DNA from 2 places in the Burkholderia lata genome. Region 2 is predicted to be linked to the other one. Evidence: predicted binding sites of a transcription regulator. Region 2 holds the regulator's gene; the other holds the start of a gene.
What was found. The regulator FNR, encoded in region 2, switches genes on or off when oxygen is low (the NO sensors DNR and NnrR bind a similar motif). The targets are predictions, from matches to a motif close to TTGATNNNNATCAA.
Positions count from the first base shown of each region.

Region 1: the regulator FNR is predicted to act here: its motif matches at 3,377-3,390, upstream of BCEP18194_RS31750 (TraR/DksA family transcriptional regulator).

Region 1 covers NC_007511.1:2,040,659-2,048,425, reverse strand. The annotation lists gene BCEP18194_RS31765 (Crp/Fnr family transcriptional regulator) at 1-504, shown strand, start outside; gene BCEP18194_RS31760 (undecaprenyl-phosphate glucose phosphotransferase) at 507-1,922, shown strand; gene BCEP18194_RS31755 (glycosyltransferase family 4 protein) at 2,076-3,248, shown strand; gene BCEP18194_RS31750 (TraR/DksA family transcriptional regulator) at 3,557-3,949, shown strand; gene polX (DNA polymerase/3'-5' exonuclease PolX) at 4,105-5,874, shown strand; gene ald (alanine dehydrogenase) at 5,929-7,044, opposite strand; gene BCEP18194_RS31735 (DUF3995 domain-containing protein) at 7,376-7,767, shown strand, end outside.
Region 2 covers NC_007511.1:3,536,494-3,544,260, forward strand. The annotation lists gene BCEP18194_RS38340 (SDR family oxidoreductase) at 1-433, shown strand, start outside; gene epsC (serine O-acetyltransferase EpsC) at 479-1,399, opposite strand; gene BCEP18194_RS38350 (hypothetical protein) at 1,537-1,770, opposite strand; gene BCEP18194_RS38355 (DUF3005 domain-containing protein) at 2,049-2,459, shown strand; gene BCEP18194_RS38360 (universal stress protein) at 3,052-3,519, shown strand; gene fnr (fumarate/nitrate reduction transcriptional regulator Fnr) at 3,623-4,369, shown strand; gene BCEP18194_RS38370 (LysR family transcriptional regulator ArgP) at 4,423-5,316, opposite strand; gene BCEP18194_RS38375 (LysE/ArgO family amino acid transporter) at 5,427-6,047, shown strand; gene BCEP18194_RS38385 (aldo/keto reductase) at 6,427-7,374, shown strand; gene BCEP18194_RS38390 (hypothetical protein) at 7,594-7,767, shown strand, end outside.

The DNA.
Region 1 (7,767 bases), 1.5 Mb from region 2:
CGCGTCGAGGTCCGCATCGGCGGGATGGCCTATCGCGTGCCGAGCTGCGTGATACGCGCCGAATTCGAGCGCTCGCCGGAAACCTACCGGCTGCTGCTCAACTATTGCCAGGCAGCGATGGCGCAGATCTCGCGCAGCGCGCTGTGCAACCGGCATCACTCGGTCAGCGAACAGCTCAGCCGCTGGCTGCTGCTTGCGCATGACCGCATCGACGGCGACGAACTGGCCGTCACGCAGCAGACGATCGCGAACATGCTCGGCGTGCGGCGCGAAGGCGTGACGGAAGCGGCGGGCAACCTGCAGGAAGCCGGGCTGATCCGGCAACGCCGCGGCCGCATCACGGTGCTCGACCGCGACGGCCTCGAACATCACGCGTGTGAATGCTACGACCTGATTCGCGCGGACTATCGCAGGCTGCTCGGCACACGCGGGACGTCGCGGCCGGCGCCGGTTCGGACCCGCATGCCGGACGCGCATCGCGGGTTCCCGGCACATGGTGCGTGACGATGCAGTCGAGGTCCGGTGGAGCGAATGCGTTGCGGCGTTCTGTGATCGCAGTTACCGACGTCGTGCTCGTGCTGGCAGGCGCGCTCGCGGCGCAGGCGGCGTCGGGCCTCGCGTGGCGCGAGCTGTCCGACGCGCAGCGCGGCGCGATCGCGCTGCTGTGCGTGCTGACCGTGGCCTTGCTGCCGCGCTACCTGCGCACCGTGCGTGGCAGCGTCGCGCCGCAAGGCGGCACGCACGTGCTGACGCAAACGGTGGTGGCGCTCGTCTGCGCAAGCGTGCTGACGATGGCCGCCGCGATGTGGATCATGAACCGCGGCGGCACGGTCACGACACGCTGGATCGTGCGCACGGTGCTGGCCGGCGACGCCGCGTTGCTGCTCGGCCGTGCCGCGCTGCTGGCGCTCGCGCTGACGCGTGACGATCCGCGCGCGCGGCAGCGCCGCGTCGCGGTGGTCGGTGCCACGGCGTACGGGCGTGTCGCGGTCGAGCGGATGCAGCTTGCGCCGCAGGGGCCTTTCGTGGCGGCGTGCGTATTCGATGACGACGCACCGGCCGCCACCGGCGGGATCGGCGGCGTGCCGGTGATCGACGACTGGGACGCGTTGCGCGACCTGATTCGCGGCGGCGAGATCGACGAGGTCTGGCTCACGCTGCCGATGTCGCACGAATGGCGGATCCAGCGCATCGTCCGCGAGTTGCGCGACGAGTTCGTGGAGCTGCGGCTGCTGCCCGACGTGCGGCAGATGGCGGTGGTCGATCGCTCGGCGACCGACGTGCTCGGCATGCCGGCCATCAACCTTGCGACCACGCCGCGCTCGGCGCCGGAGCTGTGGGCGAAGTTCGCGTTCGACCGGCTGTTCGCATTCGGCGTGCTGATTCCGTTGCTGCCGCTGCTGTCGATGCTGGCGATCGCGGTCAAGCTGTCGTCGCCCGGGCCCGTGCTGTTCAGGCAGCGCCGCAAGGGCGTCGACGGCCGGGAGTTCGACATCCTGAAGTTCCGGACGATGCGCGTGCATCGCGACCAACCAGGTGTCGTGCGGCAGGCGTCGCGCAACGATTCGCGCATCACGCGCGTCGGCGCGTTCCTGCGGCGCACGTCGCTCGACGAACTGCCGCAGTTCTTCAACGTGTTGTTCGGGCAGATGTCGGTCGTCGGCCCGCGCCCCCATGCGATCGAACACGACGACTTGTACCGGCAACTGATCGATTGCTACATGTACCGCTACCGCGTGCGGCCCGGCATCACCGGATGGGCACAGGTGAACGGCTATCGCGGCGAGACGCGCAAGGTCGAGGCGATGGAAGCGCGTGTGAAGTTCGATCTGTTCTACATGCAGAACTGGAGCTTCTGGTTCGACATAAAAATCATCCTGTTGACGGTCGTGCGGGGATTCATCGGGCGCAATGCATTCTAAGGATGACGAATCATACGGAAAGCGGCGCGTTGTGCGATCGAACGTACCGACCGGAGTGCGGATGACGGACACACTGACGGCACAGCAGCATCCCGCATGACGGGGTGTCCGGCGGCGCGAAGGCGCGCCGCAGCCATCGGAATGGTCACGATCATGTCAACGTCGATTCGAGAGCGAAGCGCACCGGTACTGCAGGAAGCGCGCGCGGAGCGGGGCGCCGGCACGGCCGCGTCTGCCGCGCAGCCGTGCCGGCTCGCAATCAACGGGAAATTCACCGCGCAGCGCATGACGGGTGTTCAGCGCGTGGCATACGAACTGACGGCCGAGCTTGCACGGATCGCCAGCGCCGACGATGCCCTGTCGCTCGTCGTGCCGTCCGATCACGATCCGGCAGCCATGCCGGCCGGCGCGCGGTCGCTGACGTCCGGGCGCCGTCACGGCACGCTGTGGGAACAATGGACGCTGCCGCGCACGACGCGCGGCCGGACCTTGCTGAGCCTTTGCAACATTGGCCCGCTGGTCAAGCGCGATCAACTGCTGGTGATTCACGACGCGGCGATTTTCGATCTGCCGGACGGCTATTCGATGGCGTTTCGCCTCTGGTACCGCTTCGCGTTCTCGATCATGAAGCGACGTGCGCGCCATATCGTGACGGTTTCGCATTTTTCGCGGGCGCGGCTGGCCGCGCGGCTTGGCGTTCCGCCTGCACGCCTGTCGGTCGTGCCGGGTGCGGTCGATCATATCGACCGCATCGATGCCGATCCCGGCGTGCTGTCGCGCCTGAATCTCGAGACGGACCGCTACGTGTTGTTCGTCGGGTCGCTCGCGCCCGGCAAGAATCTCGTGCGCGCACTGGCTGCGGTAGCGCTGATGCGCGAGTCGCACCCGACGTTGCGCTTCGTGATCGCGGGGGGCGCCAATGCGAAGGTTTTCGGCGCACGGGCGGCGGGCCTGCGCGAAGACGACCCGTATGTCACATGGGCCGGTTACGTGACCGACGGCGAGCTGAAGGCGCTGTACGAGCATGCGGGCTGCTTCGTGTTTCCGTCGCTATACGAAGGATTCGGGCTGCCGCCGCTCGAGGCGATGCGGTGTGGCTGCCCGGTCATCGTGTCGCACGAAGGCGCGCTTCCGGAAGTCTGCGGCGGTGCAGCGCTGTTCTGCGATGCGTATTCGCCGCCGGATATCGCCGCGGCGATCGCCCGCGTCATGGACGATCCCGAACTGCGGGCACGGCTGCGCACGCTGGGCCGCGAGCACGCGCAGCGGTATAGCTGGCAGCGCTCGGCGCGTACGTTGCTCGACATCGTCCGTGCCGATGCGTGACGCGCGATGACGCACCGTTGCGCACGGATCGAGCGATCCCGCGGTGCTTGCGACATCCCCGTTCGACGACGTCGCGATTTCACGTCCGTCCCCAATTCCGCATACTTCTGCACGTACCGAGCGCCACGCTGATTCCGGTCAACACACGCGAGTTCATTGGGTTTATCCTGCGTCGAATGCGTCCGGCACTTCGTGTCTCGGGCGCACATCCGGACACGGTGGCAGGGGGTGACGCCTGCCCGCCGCGCACCGGCGCGACACCGCGCGCCGCAATGCTCCGCGCGGAACCCGGAACAGGAGAGACGGCCATGGCGCTCGACCAACAACAACGGCAGACGCTGAAACAGCGGCTGAACGAGAGCGAGCAGACGTTGCGTGCGGAGATTCGCACCACCGAAGACCAGCGCGCGTCGGAATCCTACGCAGACCTTGCCGGCGCGGCGCCGGACGAGGGCGACGAGGCCAATGCGGACCTGTTCGTCGACGTCGATCATGCGTTGATCGGCATGAAACTGACCGAGCTGCGCGCGATCGGCCGCGCCCAGCAGCGGATGCGCGACGGCAGCTACGGCGAGTGCATCGACTGCGACGGTTCGGTCGGCTACGAGCGCCTGCTGGCACGCCCGGCCGCCGAACGCTGCACGCATTGCCAGTCGATCTACGAGCGGCACTACGCGACCACGCCGCGCGCTTCCCTCTGACTTCTGCGTCGTCGCCATCACGGCGCTGCACGCGCGGCGCGGGCGGCGTACGATGATGAACGGGCGCCCGGCGGCGTCAGCATGCGGCGCCGGGCGGGCAGACGCCGTCGCGCACGCGCACGGCGCCATCCACGTGGAAGGGAGCCACGCCGATCATGCCGATCCACAATGCCGGGTGTGCCGCCGTGTTCGCCGAGATTGCCGACATGCTCGAAATCCAGGGCGCCAATCCGTTCCGGGTGCGCGCCTATCGCAACGCCGCACGGACGATTGCCGACTACGGGCGCGATATCCCGACGATGATCGCGAACGGCGACGATCTCGGCAAGATTCCGTCGATCGGGCCCGATCTCGCGTCGAAGCTGCGCGAGATCGCCGCGACCGGCACTTGCGAATTGCAGCAAACGCTACGTCATGCGTTGCCGGGCGCGATCGTCGAGCTGCTCGACGTGCCGGGACTCGGCGCCAAACGCGTGAAGGCGCTGCATGACGCACTGCACGTCGATTCGCTCGAGCAGCTTCGCGCGGAAGCGAAGAGCGGGCACGTGCGCGAGCTGCCGGGCTTCGGCGCGAAAACCGAAGCGCATCTGCTCGAAGCGATCGACGATCGGCTGAAGCGCGAACCTCAACGTTTCCTGCTACCGGATGCGGCACACTCGCTGCTGCCGCTGCTCGAACGCCTGCGCGCGATTGCCGGCGTCGGCAAGGCCGTGCCGGCCGGCAGTTTCCGCCGCCGCCGCGAGACGGTCGGCGATCTCGACATCCTCGTCACCGCACGCGATCCGGTGGCCGTCGCCGAAGCGTTCGTCGGCTATGGCGAGGTGGCGCGCGTGCTGGCGCACGGCAAGACGAAGTCGAGCGTCGTACTCGCCAGCGGGTTGCAGGTCGACTTGCGCGTCGTCGATGCCGACGCGTTCGGCGCGGCGCTCGTCTACTTCACCGGATCGAAGGCGCACAACATCGCGTTGCGCAGGATCGCGCAGGCCGGCGGGCTGAAGATCAACGAGTACGGCGTGTTTCGCGGCGACGAACGGATTGCCGGGGAGACCGAGGCGTCGATCTATGCGGCGATCGGGCTGCACGACGTACCGCCCGAATTGCGCGAGGATCGCGGCGAGATCGACGCTGCACGAGCAGGCACGCTGCCGGCGCTGGTCGAGCGCAAGCATGTCCACGGCGACCTGCATGCGCATACCGACGCGTCGGCCGGCCGCGACAGCCTGCGCGCGATGGCCGATGCGGCACGCGCTCGCGGGTTCGCGTACCTGGCCATCACCGACCGGGCACCGCACTCCGCCGGCGGCCGCAACAACGTCGACTGGCTTGCCCGGCAGCTTGACGAGATCGATCGCCTCAACGCGTCGTTCGACGATTTCGTGCTGCTCAAGGGCGTGGAGGCCGGCATTCGCGAGGATGGCAGTCTTGACGTGCCCGATGCGATGCTCGGTCGCCTCGATCTCGTGGTCGGTGCGGTACGCGACGGCTTCGAGCTGTCACGTGATGCGCAGACCGCGCGCATGCTGCGCGCGATGGATCATCCGCATTTCACGATTCTCGCGCACCCGACGGGCCGCGTGCTCGGCGAGCGCGACGCATGCGAACTCGACGTGCCGCGCGTGATCGCGCATGCCGCGGCGCGCGGCTGCTTCGTCGAACTCGATGCGCAGCCGCGGCGGCTCGACCTGCCGGACATCTGGTGCCGCGAGGCGGCGAAGGCCGGCGTGCCGGTGGCGATCGGCTCGGATGCGTGCAGTGCGGACGAACTCGACAATCTTGCGTACGGGGTCGATCAGGCGCGTCGAGGCTGGCTCACGCGGCCCGACGTGCTGAACACGCGCACGCTTGCGCAATTGAGGCCGCTGCTGGCGCGCACGATGGGCGCGGGCGGGTCGTCGAAGCGCAGCGGCGGCGCGAAGGGCGCGTGAACGCAGCTGGCGGCGCGTGCCGTCAGCCGCTGGCCACACATGAATGCGGTCACGTCATGCCAGCACACCGGTGGCCGGCACGTAGGGCAGGCCGAGCGCCAGCGCGACTGCCTCGTACGTGATGTGCCCGTCGCACACGTTCAGGCCCGCACGCAGGTGCGGATCGTCGGTCATCGCCTGCTTCCAGCCCTTGTCGGCGAGCGCGAGCGCATGGGTGAGCGTCGCGTTGTTCAGCGCGAAGGTCGACGTGCGCGCGACCGCGCCGGGCATGTTCGCGACGCAGTAGTGCACGACGCCGTCGACGACGAAGGTCGGGTCCGCGTGCGTCGTCGCATGCGAGGTTTCGAAGCATCCGCCCTGGTCGATCGCGACGTCGACGACGACCGCTCCCGTGCGCATCGTCGCGATCATGTCGCGCGTGACGAGCCGCGGCGCCGATGCGCCCGGCACGAGCACGGCGCCGATCACGACGTCGGCATCGCGCACGGCTTCGTCGATCGTGTGCGCATTCGAGCAGACGGTCGTGATCCGGTTGGCGAAGACGAGGTCGAGCTGGCGCAGCCGGTTCACGTTGGTGTCGAGCACGGTAACGCGTGCGCCGAGGCCGACCGCCATCTGCAGCGCGCCGGTGCCCACCACGCCCGCGCCGAGCACGACGACATGCGCGGCCGGTACGCCGGGCACACCGGCCATCAGCAGGCCACGCCCGCCGCGCGGGCTTTCGAGGTGGGTCGCCGCGACCTGGATCGACATGCGCCCGGCCACCTCGCTCATCGGCGCGAGCAGCGGCAGGCCGCCGCCGGGGCCGGTCACGGTTTCGTAGGCGATGCAGACGGCGCCGGACTTCACGAGCGCGGCCGCCTGGTCGGGATCGGGCGCGAGATGCAGGTACGTGTAGAGGATCTGCCCGCGTCGCAACATCGCGCATTCCGCCGGTTGCGGCTCCTTGACCTTGATGATCATGTCGGCACGCGCGAAGACTTCGTCGGCACCGTCGCAAAGCGATGCGCCCGCGGCCGTGTAGTCGTTGTCGAGCAGGCCGATCGCCGTGCCCGCGCCGCGCTGCACCAGGACGCGATGGCCGTGCCGCGTCAGTTCGCGCGCGCCGGCCGGCGTGAGGCCGACACGGTATTCGTGGTTCTTGATCTCTTTCGGCACACCGATCAGCATGAGTCGCCTCCATGGCCTTCGTTATCGTTGTCGTGCAGGTGCGCAAAGCGGCGAACGATGCACGTGCGGCCGATCGCGCCGGGGCGTATCGACCGCAGTACTGGAATAACAGGGTAGTAGTGCGCGGAGGGAAGTCAAGCGGCCGGCCCGCGCGTGCCTGCGGTCGCACTGCATCGCAACATGCGTCGTGGCGGGTTGCGACCGGACGTCGCAATGCAAGCGTTGCCGGGTTTCGGTATCGTCACGTGTGTCGCGGACCGAGGCCGCGCGCCGGAACCTGGCCGGCCACACATCGACATAACGAGACAACGAGACGAGGACATCGATCGACATGACCGGAGCGTATTTCAGCGTGCCGACGCTTTGCGCAATCGCGCTCATTCACGTCTACTGGGCGTTGGGCGGGCGGCGCGGCAAGGGAGCGGCCATTCCGGAGCAGGACGGCGAACCGCTGCTGCGGCCGACCGCCATTGGCACCTTGGCGGTCGCGGTGGCGCTGCTGGGCGGCGCGTGCGTGGTGGCTGCGCGTGCCGGGTGGATGGGGCCGAACGCGTATCCCGGCACGATCTCGTTCGCGGTCGTTGCGTTCGCACTGATCTTCGCGGTGCGGGCCGTCGGCGATTTCCGTTACGTCGGCTTCTTCAAGCGGATTCGCGGGTCGCGTTTCGCACGCATGGACACGCTGTATTACTCGCCGCTTTGCGCGGCGCTGGCGCTGTCGAT
Region 2 (7,767 bases):
CCTGCTCACGCGCGCGTTCTACGAACGGGCCCGCGCGGCCGGCACGCAGGGTGTCGTCGTGAATGTGGTCGACCAGAAGATCAAGGAAAACTTTCACCGCGACCATTTCAGCTACACGGTCGCGAAGGCCGCGCTGGGCAACCTCACGCAGATGCTCGCGCTGTCGTCCGCGCCGGTGCTGCGCGTGAATGCGGTATTCCCCGGGCTGATGCTGCCGAGCGACGACCAGACGCAGGCCGACTTCGAACACGCGAGCCGCGCATCGACGCCGCTTGCGCGCATCGCGGGCCCCGACGACGTCGCGAGCGCGATCCTGATGCTGACGGGCAACGCGTACAACGGCGTGGATTTCGTCGTCGATGCGGGGCAGAACCTGATCCGTGTCGACCAGGACGTGCTGTACAAGCACCGCGCGCCCGACGGCAAGCACTGACCGGCGCGCGCGGCGGCGGCCGGCAACCGACGGCCGCGCGCCGCGTTACGGCTTGTCGGCGCTCCCGCCTTCGCGCACCTTGCCCTGCGCGACGCTCGTGCCGGGCGGCACGCTGTGCGTGAGCCACACGTTGCCGCCGATCACCGAGCCGCGCCCGATCGTCACGCGGCCGAGAATCGTCGCGCCCGCGTAGATCACCACGTCGTCCTCGACGATCGGGTGCCGCGCATTACCCTTGACCAGTGCACCTTCGCCATCGGCCGGGAAGCTCTTCGCGCCGAGCGTGACGGCCTGGTACACGCGCACGCGCTCGCCGATGATCGCCGTCTCGCCGATCACGACGCCCGTGCCGTGGTCGATGAAGAAGCTCGGGCCGATGTGCGCACCCGGGTGGATGTCGATGCCGGTGGCCGAGTGGGCGATTTCATTGATGAATCGCGCGAGCAGCGGCACGCCGAGCCGGTGCAGCGCATGCGCGAGCCGGTGATGCATCATCGCCAGCACGCCCGGGTAGCACAGCAGGATCTCGGTGATGTGCTGCGCGGCCGGATCGCCCGCATACGCGGCCTGGATGTCGCTGACGAGCAGCGCGCGCACCGCCGGCAACTGCCGGCCGAATTCGCGCGCGATTTCGAACGCGCGTTCGTCGAGCTCGGCGAACGGCGTATCGACATGCTCGGGCAGGAACGGCAGCGCACGGCGGATCTGTTCGGACAGGATGCGCAGCGTGCTTTCGAGCGTGTGGCCGACGTAGAAGTCGACGCTTTCATCGGTCAGGTCCGGTGCGCCGTAGTGCGTCGGAAACATCGACGCGCGCAGGCCGGTCACAATCTTGCAGATTGCATCGCGCGACGGCAGTTCGCGGATGCCGCGCGGATGGCGCGTGCGATGGAGTTCCTCGCGCGACTCGCGCAAGCCGGCAACGATTTCTTCAAGGCCCCACTGACGGGCGGGTGATGTCGACATATGCCAATGCAGGCGGCCGCGCTCGGTCGCACGGCCGCTAATAAAGTGACGGGTTCCGCAAGATTACCGCGTTTTTTGTCCGGGAGCGGCACACCGGGAATCGGCCGGACGGCCGATGGCGCCGACGCGCGGCGGCGTCAGATCGTGATGCTGCTCGCGTCGATCCAACGCACGGCCCAATCGCGTGCGTGCGCGATTGCGTCGCCTTCGTCGTTGAACTGGAGCTCGATCGGAAAAAACCGGTTCGCAACGAGTTCCCCGTCGCTCGATCGGGAGATCACGACGTAGGGTTTGAACGAACCGTCACTGGCGCGCGCGGGCGCGCAGTTCAACAGATAACCGCGGTGCGTGAAGGCAGTAGTCGCTTGCATGAATCCGCCACCTCTAGTCCCTTGATTTGTTGTTCACTACCCGTCTTTAAGGGTGCTGCGGCCCCCCGGCGCGGGCAGAGGCGGCGCGACTGAATCCCCTGTCGCCGCTTCGCAGGAAAAGAATCATACTCTGTAGAAAACGCGTCTTCTAGCTGAAATAAATCATGACAAATCAGTGCGCGTCGCGCGACCGCGGCGATCGCCCGCGCGCCTTTTCCCGTCACGCCCGGAACGGGATTTGCTTCGATCCGGAACGCTTCGCCGCGAGGAGAGCCGCGATGGAATCATCCGGTCAAACCGATCGTTCGCGTCCCCGCAGCATCGAGCTCGACAACGACGACACGCACGACAGCACGGTCGATACCGACGGCAAGAACCGCGAGGCGGCGCGCCTCGCCGGCGGCGGGCCGATCTCGCCCGACGAAATCACGCGCAGCAACGCGTCGCTCGTCAATGCGATGCCGGAAGCCGGCGACGGTTTCGCCGGTTTCGACAGCCGCCCCGGCGGCAATCATCCGGCGTTCGCGCTGCGTGCCGGCTACATGGTGATCGAGAAGGGCTTCGACGCGCCACCGCCCATGAGCGACGCGCTGTTCGGCCCGGTCCACCGGATGTACGGCAGCGCGTACTGGCCCGGCCACCAGCGGCGTCCGGAGCGCGTATTCGAGCTGACGGCCGTGCCGAGATAGCCGGCGCGGCGTTTGAATCGATCGTTCGTTTGCGAACCGGTATCGGCCAACAGCCGATGGCTGGGGATCGGCGTACGCGCTCGTGTGCCGACCGGGTACCGGCAACCGCACGATGCACGAACGAATGATTCCGCGCAGCGGCACCGGCGACGCCATGCACGTCGTGAATCGCACTGACGCACATGCGTTGATCGAGGTCATGTCGAAACGGCGCGGTTGCGATTGAATGTCGATGCGGGTGACGCATCCGCGTGACTGTCGTGTCGATGCGGTCGGTATGCGCGTCATGTGCGGCGATGCATGTGCATGTGCATGTGCATGTGCGACACGCGACACCGATGCGCGCGCGTGCCTTCCCGCCGACGATGCAGGCGACAGCGACCACCACGCCGCGCGACACGCGACACGCGACATGCGTGACGCGTCACGCGGCGCAGCATGCGCCAAGTGCATCGCTCACCGCCGCGCGGCACGACCGGCACCTCACTGCAAAGTCCCGGCCATTGGTTTACTCTGCCTCGCAGCATTGCGCATTGCCCATCCCGATCGGCCATCCGGCCGACTTCGCTTCAACCCGCCACTCGGAGACACTATGTACAAGCGTATTCTGGTTGCCGTCGACGGCAGCGACACGTCCCGCCATGCGTTCGATGCCGCGCTGGCACTCGCGAAATCGCACGGCGCCGAGCTGCAACCGTTCTACGTCGTCGAGAACGCCGCGATCTACTACAACGTTCCCGGCTACGATCCGTCCGTGCTGCGCGACCAGCTCGTCGCGCAGGGCAACGCGCTCGCGAAGGATTTCACCGCGCTGATGCAGGCAGCGGGCGTGAAGGGCGAGACGAAGCTGAGCGAAGCGACGTCGCTCAACGACGTGTCGTCGCTGATCCTCGACGGCGCGAAAGCGTTCGATGCCGATCTGCTCGTGCTCGGCACGCACGGCCGCCGCGGGTTCCGCCGTCTCGTGCTCGGCAGCATCGCCGAGCAATGCGTGCGCCACGCGACGCTGCCCGTGCTGCTGATTCCGGCGGCTGCCAACGTCGACGAACCGGCCGCGTAAGCGGCGTTCGGCATGCGCGGGCGGTCGCGACGTTTTGTCACCCGACAGCGGCAAGTTGCGGTGGGACAATGATTCCGTCGATTCAACGCCGGAGTAAACGATCATGCTGACGCCCGTCGCCACACGTCCCGCCGCCACGCCTCATGCCGGTAGCTGGGCTCCTCGCCAGGCCGCGCACTGCTCGACGTGCGCAATGCGGCACCTGTGCATGCCGCAGGGCCTGGCACCCGAAGCGCTCAGTCGCCTCGAGTCGGTCATCTGCGCAGCGCGCCCCGTCAAGCGCGGCGAAGCACTGTTCCGCGAAGGCGACGCATTCGACAACCTGTACGCAGTGCGCTCGGGTTCGCTGAAAACCGTCGCAACACGTCACGATGGCCGCGAGCAGGTCACGGGCCTGCACCTCGCCGGCGAAGCGCTCGGCCTCGACGGCATCTGCGACGACACGCATCCGCGCACCGCGGTCGCGCTGGAAGACAGCTCGGTCTGCGTGATTCCGTACAGCGCACTCAAGACGCTGTGCTCGGAAGCCGGTTCAATGCAGTTGCGCATGCACAAGCTGATGAGCGAACAGATCGTGCGCGAAACGTCGCAAACGATGCTGCTCGGTTCGCTGAATGCCGAAGAACGTGTCGCCGCGTTCCTGCTCGATGTGTCGTCACGCTACCTGAAGCGCGGTTACTCGCCGTCGGAATTCAACCTGCGGATGACGCGCGAAGACATCGGCAGCTACCTCGGCATGACGCTCGAAACGGTCAGCCGCACGCTGTCGAAATTCCAGAAGCGCGGCCTGATCGAAATGCAGGGCCGCCACGTCCAGATCGTCGATTTCGACGGTTTGCATCACGTCTGACGTGATGCCGCACGGCGCGCGCATCTCGCGCGCCGCGTGCGTCACGCAATCGGTCAATCGAGAAACAGTGCGGCGCGTGCCTTCAGCGCCGCACTGAAATCGTCGAGCCAGCCGATCGACAAGCGCCAGCTCTGCCAGTAAAGGTCGATGTCGATCGTTCGCCCGCGCGACATGTCGACCAGTTCGCCCGCCGCCAGTTGGCGGTCGACCATCCGGTCCGGACACATTCCCCATCCCAATCCCGTTTCGCATGCACGCAGGTAGCCTGCGACGTGCGGTATCCAGTGCTGCGGCGGATCGAGATCCGCGCGCGTCACGCGCCGGATGAAACGCGCCTGCAGCCCGTCCTTCGGATTGAACATCACGCACGGCGCGCGGCGCAGCGCATCGCGCGTGATGCCCGCGCCAAAGTAGCGTTCGTAGAACGCCGGCGAGCACACCGCGCGATAGCGAATGCGCCCCAGTCGCTCCGACCTGCATCCCTGGATCGGCTCGGCCTGTGCGGTCACCGCGCCCTGCACGCTGCCGTCGCGAATGCGCGAAGCGGTGTAATCCTGGTCGTCGATCACGAGGTCGAGCAACGTTTCGCGCTCCGTGCAGAACGGCCCGACCGCGTCGATGAACCACGTCGCGACGCTGTCGTCGTTGACGGCCACGCGCAACGTCGGCCACGCGCTCGCGATCTGGCCCGGCAGCGCCGGCATCCGGCCGCCCAGCTCGGCCTCGAGCAGCTGCACGCGCTCGGTATGCCGGCACAGCAGCGCACCCGACGTCGTCGCGACGCACGGCTGCCCGCGCTTGACGAGCACGCTGCCGACCCGCTCCTCCAGCAGTTTCACGCGCTGCGACACGGCCGACGCGGTGACATTCAGCTCCTTGGCCGCCCGCTCGAACGAGCCGTGCCGGATCACGGCCGCGAGGGCATCGAGCAACGCGTAGTCGAGCATTAGATTTCCTTAATCTGCATTAGGTGAATTAGCTTCTCTTATTTTCATGCTGACCGCAGACTAGCGCTACCCGATTCATCCGTCTACTACTCCCACTGCTGTCACCCACCATGAACTGGCTCGCTTTTTCCCACGGCGCCGCACTCTGCGGTTCACTTATCGTCACCATCGGCGCGCAGAACGCATTCGTGCTGCGGCAGGGCATCATGCGCTCGCACGTCGGCAAGATCGTGCTGCTGTGCGCGCTGTCCGACATGATCCTGATCGGCGCGGGCGTCGGCGGCGCATCGGTGCTCGTCGAACGCTATCCGACCTTTGTCCACGCGGTGCTGTACGTCGGCCTCGCGTATCTCGCGTGGTTCGGCATCAACGCGCTGCGCCGCGCGTTCAAGCCGGGCCACGAAACGCTCGACGTGCGCGGCGACGCGGTTGCGCCGCCGCCGCAGAGCGGCCTGGCTATCGTGCTGATGACGCTCGCGTTCACGTGGCTCAACCCGCACGTGTATCTCGACACGTTCCTGCTGATCGGCACGGCCGGCGCACGCGAGCCGGAAGGCGCGCGGCTCGCGTTCGCGATCGGCGCGATGTCGGTCAGCCTCGTGTGGTTCCTCGGGCTCGGCTACGGTGCGCGACTGCTCGCGCCGTGGTTCCGCAAAGCGGTGGCGTGGCGCGTGCTCGATGGTGCGATCGGCAGCATGGTGCTGTTTCTCGCGGCCGTGCAGTTGCGCTGACCTGCTCACCGTCGCACGGGCGGCCGCTTGCCGCCCGTCGTCCCGCCCGCTCCGGCGCAATGCCGGAGCATCCGCCCTCCCGCCCGCCTCCCTCCGCACTCCGTTCCGCGCCCCGTCGCGCCAGCCGCGACAAATAATCGGTTCCCGATCGAACGCAGCCACGCGAAACACTCACGCAACGGATGGCGTGTCCGTCATCCGCGTCAAACCGTCCGCCATCGCGACGGCGCGCTGACTGCACGAATCGAAGCGATCGGCGAGAATGTCCGGCGTCCCGCGACAACGGCGTGACCACGCCACGTACCTCGTCGTCTCGCCGTAGTCGTCTCGGCCCATCCCGCAGTTCCATTCCGTCACCCCGCAGAAATCGGAGCAGAACATGGCACTACGCACCCTCGGCACGTCGAACATCCAGGTTTCGCCGCTCACGTTCGGCGGCAACGTCTTCGGCTGGACCGTCGACGAGAACACGTCGTTTGCGCTGCTCGACGCGCTCGCCGATACCGGCATCAACTTCATCGACACGGCCGACGTCTATTCGGCCTGGGCCCCCGGCAACAGTGGCGGCGAATCGGAAACGATCATCGGCAAGTGGCTCAAGCGTTCCGGCAAGCGCGAGCAGGTCGTGATCTCGACCAAGGTCGGCCTGCTGGCCACGCGCGCAGGGCTGACCCGCGACAACATCCTGAAGGCCGCCGACGATTCGCTGCGCCGCCTGCAGACCGACTACATCGACCTGTATTTCTCGCACAGCGATCTCGCCGATACGGCCCCGCTCGAAGAAACGCTCGGCGCCTATCAAACGCTGATCGACGCGGGCAAGGTGCGAATCATCGGCGCATCGAACTACAGCGGCGCACGCCTGCGCGAAGCGGCCGACATCAGCAAGCGCGACGGCCTGCCCGCGTACCAGGTCATCCAGCCCGAATACAACCAGCTCGACCGCGCCGACTACGAACGCGATCTCGAACCGGTCGTGCGCGACCTGAAGCTCGGTGTCGTCAACTACTACGCGCTCGCGAGCGGCTTCCTGTCGGGCAAGTACCGCAGCGAGGCCGACCTGAAGAAGAGCGTGCGCGGCGATCGCGTCGCCGGGTATCTCAATGAGCGCGGGCTGCGCATCCTCGCAGCCCTCGATGCGGTGGCCGAGAAGCACGGCACGCAACCGGCCGCGATCGCGCTCGCCTGGCAGATCGCACGGCCGACGATCACCGCGCCGATCGCCAGCGCGACGTCGCTGGCGCAGCTGGAATCGCTCGGCGAAGCGATCCGCGTTCAGCTCGATCAGGACGATATTCGCCGGATCGATGAGGCCAGCGCGGGCTGAAGTCGGTGGCGGGCCGGTCGATCGGATCGCGCCATGCGCGCGGTTCCGCGACCGGCCTGCGTCATGTGCGCGCCCTTGCCGCCGCATTCGCGGAGGCGGGCAATCCGTGAGTGCAGATGGATACAATGGCGTGCGCCCGGGCGGCCCGCCGCACGGCTCGACGCGGCCCCGGACCGATATCCGTGACGGCCAGGCCTACACCACGCACATACACCGCCCATGTCCCGGAACACTCGTCGCACCCGCTACGCTCCCCCGTTCGTCGCCATGCTCGCCGTGTTGTTCGCGTGCGCGCCGGCCGCGTCTTACGCAGGCTGGTACGAAGTCACGAACTACACCGGCACGATCGGCAATGCACCCGTCCACGTCTCGCTGCAGACCTACGACGCCATC